One region of the Anoxybacillus sp. P3H1B genome, then DNA from elsewhere that is predicted to be linked to it. Evidence: riboswitches for the same ligand, from Rfam matches in the RefSeq annotation. Region 1 holds a riboswitch; each other region holds the start of a gene.
The links. Region 1 has a riboswitch for S-adenosylmethionine ahead of mtnW (2,3-diketo-5-methylthiopentyl-1-phosphate enolase). Riboswitches for the same ligand answer to the same signal wherever they lie in the genome.

Region 1 (3,113 bases):
ATCGAAATCGCAAAAAATTATCGGTTTCGTCATACTTTCACCTCTTGAGTGCCCCATAAAGCAATGGCTTTTTGCAATGAATGGTTTTCTTTTGCCGCCTCACTTAAAGGCTTTCCGGCTAATACTGCCGCGATTGCGGCGCTAAATGCCTTTCCTCCTCCTGCCACTCCCTCTGGATGTCCATGCACCCCGCCTCCTGCATTAATGACGCTGTCGATGCCAAAATCGCGGATAAGGAGCGGAACCAGCCCTGGATGAATGCCGGCAGACGGAACAGGAAACGTTTGTACAAATACATCTTCCTTCGTTAATTCATGGGCAATGCCACTTGCGTCTTCCTTGGCCAGAGCAACGTTTCCATATGGAGACGGGAACAAGGAAAAATCCGCCCCTGCCATGCGAACGAGCTTGCCAAGCAACAAAGGATGGCTTACACCGTAAAATTCCGACGGAGTCAACGCCCCGCTAAACGCCGGATGCGCCATAATCGGAATGGAAATCTCCTCATCCTCCCGCAATCCTTGCAATACGTCCAGTCCATACGCGAACACGTTGAACAGCAGCAAATCGGCGCCAAGCTCCACCGCTCGCTTCGCTTTCTCTTTTAACTCAAACGTTTTTCCCGAAAGATTCACCGCATAAAGCGTTCTATGCCCTGTCTCTTCATATACGTGCTGCAAGACTTTTTTTCCTGCCGCAATTCGCTTTTCGAATGGCGCCTGTTCATTTTCAAATAAAATTTCATCATCCTTGACAAGATCTACGCCTCCAAGCGCCTGCTGTCTCAGTTGCTCGGATAAATAGGACAAATCGCGCCCGATCACACCTTTAAAAATGCTCATTAACAGCGGGCGGTCATAAACATCCAGCTTTGCGCGAATTCCCTTAATGCCAAAGCGAGGACCAGGAAATGCTTTCTTTAGATCATCAGAAAACTCTAAATCTATCAGCTTAATCGTGCCATCTAATGACAATTTCCCAAACACCGTCGTCAAAACAGCGGGCAAATCGGCGCTGAAGTTGGCGCTTGGGTAAGCGATCTTGACCATTCCCCGCTTCAAACGTTTTCCGAAATATTGATTGGCACGTTCGCTTTCTTCAAGCGGTTGCACATGCACAACCGTTCCTTTATGTTTACGCAGTTGTTCTTTTTCCAAAAACGGCAATTCGGTCCATGAACCGATCGTTAAGCCAAGCGCGATTTTCTCCGCCTTTTTCTCCAAATCAGCCTCATCATAAAGCAGATACGTGGCGATGACTTGGCTCATTCTCATCCCTCCAATTCCAATAAAAAAACCTCTTCCATAAGAAGAGGCTTTGGTTTCAACTCTTCTTATCTCTCAGCGTAATGCTGCAAGAATTAGCACCGTGCTTAACGTTGGTTAAGTCGGTTGCCGGGCTTCATTGGGCTCGTCCCTCCACCTGCTCTTGATAAGAATGACAGCTTCTATTCATTTTTTTGAAATTTTCATTTTGCAAATTTAATTCGAATTATGACAGGGATCATGCAGATTGTCAATTATTTTTTTACCGCTTGCTGAAAAAGATTGAGCTTAGCGATGCGCCGTGCCGCTTCTGTCAAGCGTTCTTCGCTTGTCAACAGCCCGACGCGCACATATCCTTCCCCGTGCTCGCCAAATCCAATCCCAGGCGCCACCACAACATGCGCTTGCTCAAGCAATAAATCAGCAAAGCGCTCCGAAGTCCAGCCCTTTGGTACCGGCAGCCAAGCAAAAAAGGAGCCGGCTGGAGCACTTACGTTCCAACCAATTTCCTGTAAAGCTCCAATGAACGCATTGCGCCGTGATTCATACAACGCTACCAACTCCGTCACGCATTGCTGTGACTCAAGCAGCGCAACCGCTGCCGCTTCCTGAATCGCACCAAACAAGCTGACATATAAATGGTCTTGCAAAAGATTGATCGCAGCAATCACACTTTCATTGCCAATCGCAAAACCTACGCGCCAGCCAGCCATATTATACGTTTTGGAAAATGTATAAATTTCAATACCGACATCCTTGGCTCCTTCCGCCTGCAAAAAGCTGATCGGTTTTTGCCCGTCAAATCCAATCGCACCATAAGCAAAGTCATGGACAACGCAAATTCCATGCTTTTGTGCAAACGAAACGGTCTCTTGAAAAAACGAGTCTGTCGCTACAGCTCCCGTCGGGTTATTTGGATAATTTAAAAACATCAGCTTGGCTTTCTCAACCACCTTTTCATCCAATTGACGATAATCAGGCAAAAAGCCGTTTTCGCTATAAAGCGGCATCATTTCCATTTTTGCACGCGCTAATGCCACTCCCGACCAATAATCAGGGTATCCGGGATCCGGCACAAGCACAACATCGCCCGGATTTAATAAGCACTGCGGAATTTCCACAAGCCCTGCCTTTCCACCGAATAAGACAGCTACCTCTCTCTCAGGATCAACCGTAACGCCATATTCGCGCTGATAGAAAGCAGCCACCGCCTCTTTTAAAAACGAATAGCCACGAAACGGAGAATACTTATGGTATTTTGGATTAGCCGCCGCTTTTTGCAGCGCTTCTACGATATGCGGAGGCGTCGGTTGATCAGGATTTCCTTGACCAAGATTAATTACATCATGTCCTTGAGCCACCACTTTTCCTACTTTGTCGACAAGCGAAGCAAAAAACTGCTTCGGAAGACTTTGCAACAACTCGGATTGGACAAATGATTTCAATTGCTTCACCTACTCAAAAAATTCTTGAAATTCTAGTCAAACATCATATATCGTAAAAATTAAATTGTAAAGACATTTTTTTGGGGTGAATGATTATGACATTAAAAATTGCTTGTCTTCAGCTCGATATTGCTTTCGGAAATCCTGCGGAAAATAAACGCCGCGTTCAACAAGAGATCGAAAAAGTTTGTCAAAGCTCTGTTGACGTCATCGTCCTTCCTGAACTATGGACAACCGGATACGATCTCGCACGCCTTGACGACATTGCTGATGAGAATGGCGCTGATACCAAATCGTTTATTAGCAAGCTCGCACGCCTGCACAACGTCTGTATTGTTGCTGGCTCCATTGCCAAAAAAACCGCTGCCGGCATCACCAATACCATGTACATTGTCAATCGAGA
Region 2 (3,113 bases), on a different contig from region 1:
TCATCTAAGAATTATACAAATTACAAAAGTGATTCTATCATTCTATAAAGGAAGGTGTCAACAGAAAAATCATTCCTAATCATAGAATCAATACACAAGCGCCGATGATCCATTCAAAATGCTCTGGCTTAACACAACCTTTTCGGCATCTCCCTCGAACAAGAACGCCGGCGAACCCATCTTGTCCGCAAAACGTTCGTTGTATGACAAGGACATGCTGACAGTGGACAAGCAAAGGGTTTACAGATTATGACGGAAAAACGAGGAATCGGGCGGCGTTAATCGGTTTTTATTGGATCATCACCACGCCTGTTTTTAATATGTTCTAACCTCTCGTTGAAACTATTGTTTTATCAATATGAATGGACTTCATGACCGATTCAATTGTTGACGGCTATTTTCTACACCTCTGAATACAGCGAACGAATTCCTGTGGCAATGGCGATGGCTTGCTCTAAATCCTCAATTAAGTCTTCGACATTTTCGATGCCGACCGATAGACGAATCAAATCTTCCGTAACTCCCGAGGCCTGCAAATCTTCTGGGCTCAACTGCTGATGCGTGGTGCTGGCTGGATGAATAATTAAGCTTTTGGCGTCTCCTACATTGGCCAAGTGCGACCAAAGCTTCACGTTGTTAATGAGGGCCGCTCCCGCTTCTCTTCCTCCTTTAATGCCGAACACCACAACGGCTCCCGCTCCTTTCGGCAAATATTTTTCGGCCAAATTCTTGGCTGGATGCTTTTCGTGTCCAGGATACAGCACCCATTCTACTGCCGGATGGCGATCTAAATAGTCTACAATCCGACGCGTGTTAGCAATATGCTCTTTCATGCGTACATGAAGCGTCTCAAGCCCTAAATTAAATTGAAACGCATTAAATGGGCTAATCGCTGGTCCAAGATCCCGCAGCAATTGCACACGAGCCTTAATGATATAAGCAGCCGGACCTAAAGCTTCTGCATACACAAGATTGTGATAGCTTGGATCCGGAGTTGTAAATCCCGGAAATTTAGGAGAATCCCAATTAAATTTTCCTCCGTCTACAATAATGCCGCCAAGCGTTGTACCGTTTCCAAGCAGCCATTTAGTAGCTGAATGAACAACGATATCCGCTCCATACTCAATCGGACGGCATAGATATGGAGTGGCAAACGTATTATCAATAATGAGAGGAATGCCTGCCTCATGCGCAATGTTGGCTACCGCTTCAATATCTAGTACGTGCAAACTTGGATTACCAATCGTTTCTGCAAAGATCGCTTTCGTTTTTGGCGTAATGGCAGCACGGAAATTTTCCGGATTAGCGGGATCAACAAAATGTGTTTTAATTCCATATTTCGGAAGGGTAGTGGCAAAGAGGTTATAGGTACCTCCATATAGCGTTGAAGCTGACACAATCTCGTCTCCTGCTTGCGCTATATTTAAGATCGCAAGCGTGATTGCGGCCATGCCGCTTGCTACTGCAAGACTTCCAATTCCTCCTTCTAATTGTGCCACTCTTTCCTCAAAGACTGTGGCGGTCGGGTTATGAATGCGCGTATAAATGTACCCTTCTTCTTTCAATGCGAATAAGTTGGCTGCATGCTCCGTATTGGCAAATTGATAAGCGTTCGATTGATAAATCGGAACGGCTCTTGCTCCTGTCACAGGATCTGGACTTACCCCCCCATGCACCGCCAGCGTTTCTAAACGATATGATTTTTCGCCCACTGTCATCCTCTCCTTTTTATAATCAAATGAAAACCCCCTCTTCATCATAAGAAGAGGGGGAAATTTCCTTTAACTCTTCTTATCTGCCAGAGCGATACACTCTGCTGGAATTGGCACCGTGTCAAACCGGTTGCCGGGCTTCATCGGGCCAGTCCCTCCGCCACTCTTGATAAGAACTTGTTTATTATTTTATTTTTCTGAATAATAACACTGTTTTTTTATCATGTCAATAACATTTCGTGATTTCATATTCAAGAGGCATAACGATATGGTTTAGCTAAATGAAGAAGCGATTCTAATAAAAGCATGTGACGAAAGCTACCGGAAACCACTAATTCTTTTAAGCGGAGCTGCTGCTGCAATTTAAGTTCACCTTTCAACAGACTAACAAGCGCCTCTTTCGACCCTCTAATGGTTAATATCTTCCTTTCATCAGCTTCCTGCGCCAGATGAACTCCCGTTTTTGAAATGGCGAAAATCAGTGTTTCTGCATCGCATTCAAAGCGAATGTAGAGTTCCTCCTCCGGTAAAATCGGCAACAGATGGTGCAACGTCTGTACACGTTCCATAAACTTTTTAGTTAATTCATAAATCTTCATCGTTTTCCCGCCTCTCCATTATCCTTTTCTCTCATTTATTTCCATAGAAAAAGGCATAATTCCTTTATAAACTTGTCGACAAATCATCAAGAAAACGTACACGATTTTTCATATTTCCCGAGAAATATGTCAAAAAAACTCTAAATAAAAAAGCAAGCCCCCAAAGGCTTGCTTCAATCTATACGGATACCAACACTTCTGCACAATCTAAAATGGACCCATCTACTGTTTGTTCTTCTCTTATCCATAAATGCATGCATTACGGCTTTTGCAATTCTTGAATCACCTCATATAAATATGGGACAGATTGAAATGCATATAACTTCTTTTTCATTTCCCCGTTTCTAAATAACAGCAGGCAAGGTACACTTTCAATTTCCCAGCTGACCGCTCGATCCGGCATATAGTTAATATCGGACTTCCGAAAAGCTACATGAGAAGTTAGCTCTTGAACAATGCTGACCATGCGATTCGCCAGCTGGCATGTGCCGCACATCGGTGTATATACATACAAACATACAAACTCCTCCTGCTGAATGAGTTCATCTAATTGCTGTATCGTTACTTCTTCCACACTTCTTCACACCTTTTACCAATCATCTGCATGCACATCAATATTAGCGCTCAGCAGCACCGTTGCAATATGTTTTTTAGGTGCTGCGGCCACCTCTCGATACATGCGATCGATATATAAATGCTCCGCCTCAGGAAATTCACGGCGCAGCTGCTTTCGCAATCGTTCTCCCGCTTCATCCGAATCCACTAAGATAAACACTTCTTTATCATACAGCTGATCAATCCA
Region 3 (3,113 bases), on a different contig from region 1:
GGTCGCAAATGGATATCCTTTTTGCAATAATTCATCACGCAGTTCAATATAGTTGTAAATTTCACCGTTAAAAATAATCCAATATTTTTCGTTTTCATACGATAACGGCTGATGACCAGCTTCTAAATCGATAATGCTGAGACGTCTAAAGCCGAAATGAACATGTTCATCAAAAAAATATCCATCATCGTCAGGACCGCGATGAGTAATCATGTCATTCATTTCTTCAAACGTTTTTTTCCATTGTTCATCAAGTGTTTTTGGATGATCATGGACACAACCTATAAAACCGCACATGCCGTTTCACCTACTTCTTTATATTCAACTCGAAAATTATACCACAGATTTGGACATTTGGAACGTTACATTTATTTTAACCATTGATTACAATAAATTAGTCGAACCTTATCAACATTCGTTGCAAATCAAACAGAAAAGAGAAAGAGAGCTACATATTCATGTAACTCTCTTTTGATGCCTTATCACTTCGCCAATGCAAGAGCCTGCTCTTTTAACGCTTCCGCTTTGTCTGTGCGCTCCCATGGAAGATCCACATCCGCGCGGCCAAAGTGACCATAGGCCGCCGTTTGTTTGTAAATCGGACGGCGCAAATCAAGCATTTTAATAATGCCAGCAGGACGAAGATCAAAGTTATTGCGCACCACTTCAATTAAAATGTCTTCAGATACCTTTCCTGTGCCAAATGTATCAATGGCGATGGACACTGGTTTTGCCACGCCGATTGCATAGGCTAGCTGCACTTCGCATTTTTCAGCAAGGCCAGCAGCGACAATATTTTTAGCGACATAACGCGCAGCATAGGCTGCCGAACGGTCAACCTTTGTCGGATCTTTTCCTGAAAACGCGCCACCGCCGTGGCGAGCATAGCCTCCATATGTGTCAACAATGATTTTACGGCCTGTTAATCCAGCGTCTCCCTGTGGACCGCCGATCACAAAACGACCTGTTGGATTGATAAAGTATTTTGTATTTTCGTCGATTAATTCCGCTGGAACAACTGGTTGAATCACATGTTCTTTAATATTGCGCACGATTTGCTCCTGCGTAATTTCTGGATGATGCTGTGTCGAAACAACAATCGTGTCGATGCGTACCGGCTTGCCATTTTCATCGTATTCCACTGTTACTTGCGTTTTTCCATCTGGACGCAAATACGGCAAAATATCTTCTTTGCGCACTTCTGAGAGACGGCGAGCTAATTTGTGCGCCAGCGAAATCGGCAGAGGCATAAGCTCTTTTGTTTCATTGCAAGCAAATCCAAACATCAATCCTTGGTCGCCCGCGCCAATCGCTTCGATTTCTTCGTCAGTCATCTGACCTTCACGCGCCTCTAATGCCTGGTCAACACCCATGGCAATATCAGGTGATTGCTCGTCGATCGATGTCAATACTGCGCATGTATCAGCATCAAAGCCAAATTTCGCACGAGTATAACCAATTTCGCGAACCGTATCGCGAACGATTTTCGGAATATCCACATATGTGGATGTCGTAATTTCTCCGCTCACTAATACAAGACCCGTTGTTACGCTTGTTTCGCATGCTACGCGGGCATTTGGATCTTTTGCTAAAATCGCATCTAAAATCGCGTCGGAAATTTGGTCGCAAATTTTATCAGGATGGCCTTCTGTAACAGATTCAGAAGTGAATAAACGGCGTTTGGCTGACATTCGTTGTTTTCCTCCTCTTATGTTCATGTTTGAGAGACGCCGCCTTTTGCGCCTCTGATCACTGAAAAATTGATACGGCACTCATTCCCCCGCTTATATAAACGAAAAAACCTTTCCTTCGATATCGAGGAAAGGTGATTTGCTTTCATATCGCGCCTTTCACTCTTATCGTTCAAGGGCTATGCCTTGCCACAGGTTAGCACCATTTCACATGTATAATTGTTGTGACGGTTGCTGGGTTTCATTGGGCCTGTCCCTCCACCAACTCGGGATAAGAGTAACCGTTCAATATGTTATCATAGCTTAATCAACAAAAAAAAGTCAACATGATTCGGCAAAATTTTTTCATGTTGCACAGGGTAATTTTCTCCATATGTATTTGCAACAAAATAGACAAAAAATAAACGTGAAAAATTACGTTAAATAGTATGGACTAATTATTTAAATGTGTTATACTAATTTCAGGTTTATAACTTTACAAAAAGGTAGGTTTTGTAGATGAGCATTGTTGATGTTACCAATAAGTTGAATATACTGCTCCAACGGCAAAACATACAGCAAAATTTGTCTGTTTCTCAACTAGTAGAAAAAGTTCTTGAGCGCAAAGAAGGAATGCTGACAGCGACTGGCGCGGTTGCCACTACAACTGGAAAATATACGGGACGTTCACCAAAAGATAAATATATTGTAGCGGAAGCCTCCACAAAAGAAAAAATCGATTGGGGCACAGTTAATCAACCGATTTCCGAAGAAGTCTTTGATCAATTATATCATAAAGTCATCGACTATTTAATGCAAAAAGATGAGATATTCGTATTCAAAGGCTTCGCTGGAGCTGATCCGGCCTATCGCCTGCCTATTCAGGTTATCAATGAATTTGCTTGGCACAATTTATTCGCACATCAGCTTTTTATCCGTCCGACACAGGAAGAGCTGGAAACACACGATGCACAGTTCACAGTCATTTCCGCACCAAACTTCAAAGCGAATCCAGCTGTCGATGGAACAAAATCAGAAACGTTTATTATCATTTCGTTTGAACGCCGCATCGTGCTCATTGGCGGTACTGAATATGCGGGAGAAATTAAAAAATCCATTTTCTCTGTGATGAATTTCCTTCTTCCAGAGCAAAACATTTTACCAATGCACTGCTCGGCAAACGTCGGTCCAGAAGGAGATGTCGCACTATTTTTCGGATTATCAGGAACCGGAAAAACGACGCTTTCTGCCGATCCGAAGCGCCGTTTAATTGGAGACGATGAACATGGCTGGTCCAATAGCGGAGTGTTTAACATTGAGGGCGGCTGCTATGCAAAATGCATCAATCTTTCACGTGAAAAAGAGCCGCAAATCTTTGATGCGATCCGCTTTGGCGCTGTACTGGAAAACGTCGTTCTAGATGAAAACACACGCATTCCTGAC

Region 2: linked by a shared signal. The riboswitch ahead of AT864_RS10245 (O-acetylhomoserine aminocarboxypropyltransferase/cysteine synthase family protein) and the one ahead of mtnW (2,3-diketo-5-methylthiopentyl-1-phosphate enolase) in region 1 are both predicted to bind S-adenosylmethionine.
Region 3: linked by a shared signal. The riboswitch ahead of metK (methionine adenosyltransferase) and the one ahead of mtnW (2,3-diketo-5-methylthiopentyl-1-phosphate enolase) in region 1 are both predicted to bind S-adenosylmethionine.

Annotation. Positions count from the first base shown of each region.
Region 1 is NZ_LPUG01000011.1:58,437-61,549, reverse strand. It holds gene AT864_RS04435 (2-hydroxy-3-keto-5-methylthiopentenyl-1-phosphate phosphatase) at 1-33, opposite strand, end outside; gene mtnW (2,3-diketo-5-methylthiopentyl-1-phosphate enolase) at 30-1,268, opposite strand; SAM riboswitch class I at 1,331-1,438, opposite strand; gene AT864_RS04425 (pyridoxal phosphate-dependent aminotransferase) at 1,520-2,710, opposite strand; gene AT864_RS04420 (carbon-nitrogen family hydrolase) at 2,806-3,113, shown strand, end outside.
Region 2 is NZ_LPUG01000016.1:58,285-61,397, reverse strand. It holds gene AT864_RS10245 (O-acetylhomoserine aminocarboxypropyltransferase/cysteine synthase family protein) at 402-1,718, opposite strand; SAM riboswitch class I at 1,789-1,888, opposite strand; gene AT864_RS10240 (SCP2 sterol-binding domain-containing protein) at 1,964-2,311, opposite strand; gene AT864_RS10235 (thioredoxin family protein) at 2,571-2,885, opposite strand; gene AT864_RS10230 (toprim domain-containing protein) at 2,901-3,113, opposite strand, start outside.
Region 3 is NZ_LPUG01000024.1:45,966-49,078, reverse strand. It holds gene asnB (asparagine synthase (glutamine-hydrolyzing)) at 1-297, opposite strand, end outside; gene metK (methionine adenosyltransferase) at 483-1,691, opposite strand; SAM riboswitch class I at 1,854-1,969, opposite strand; gene pckA (phosphoenolpyruvate carboxykinase (ATP)) at 2,190-3,113, shown strand, end outside.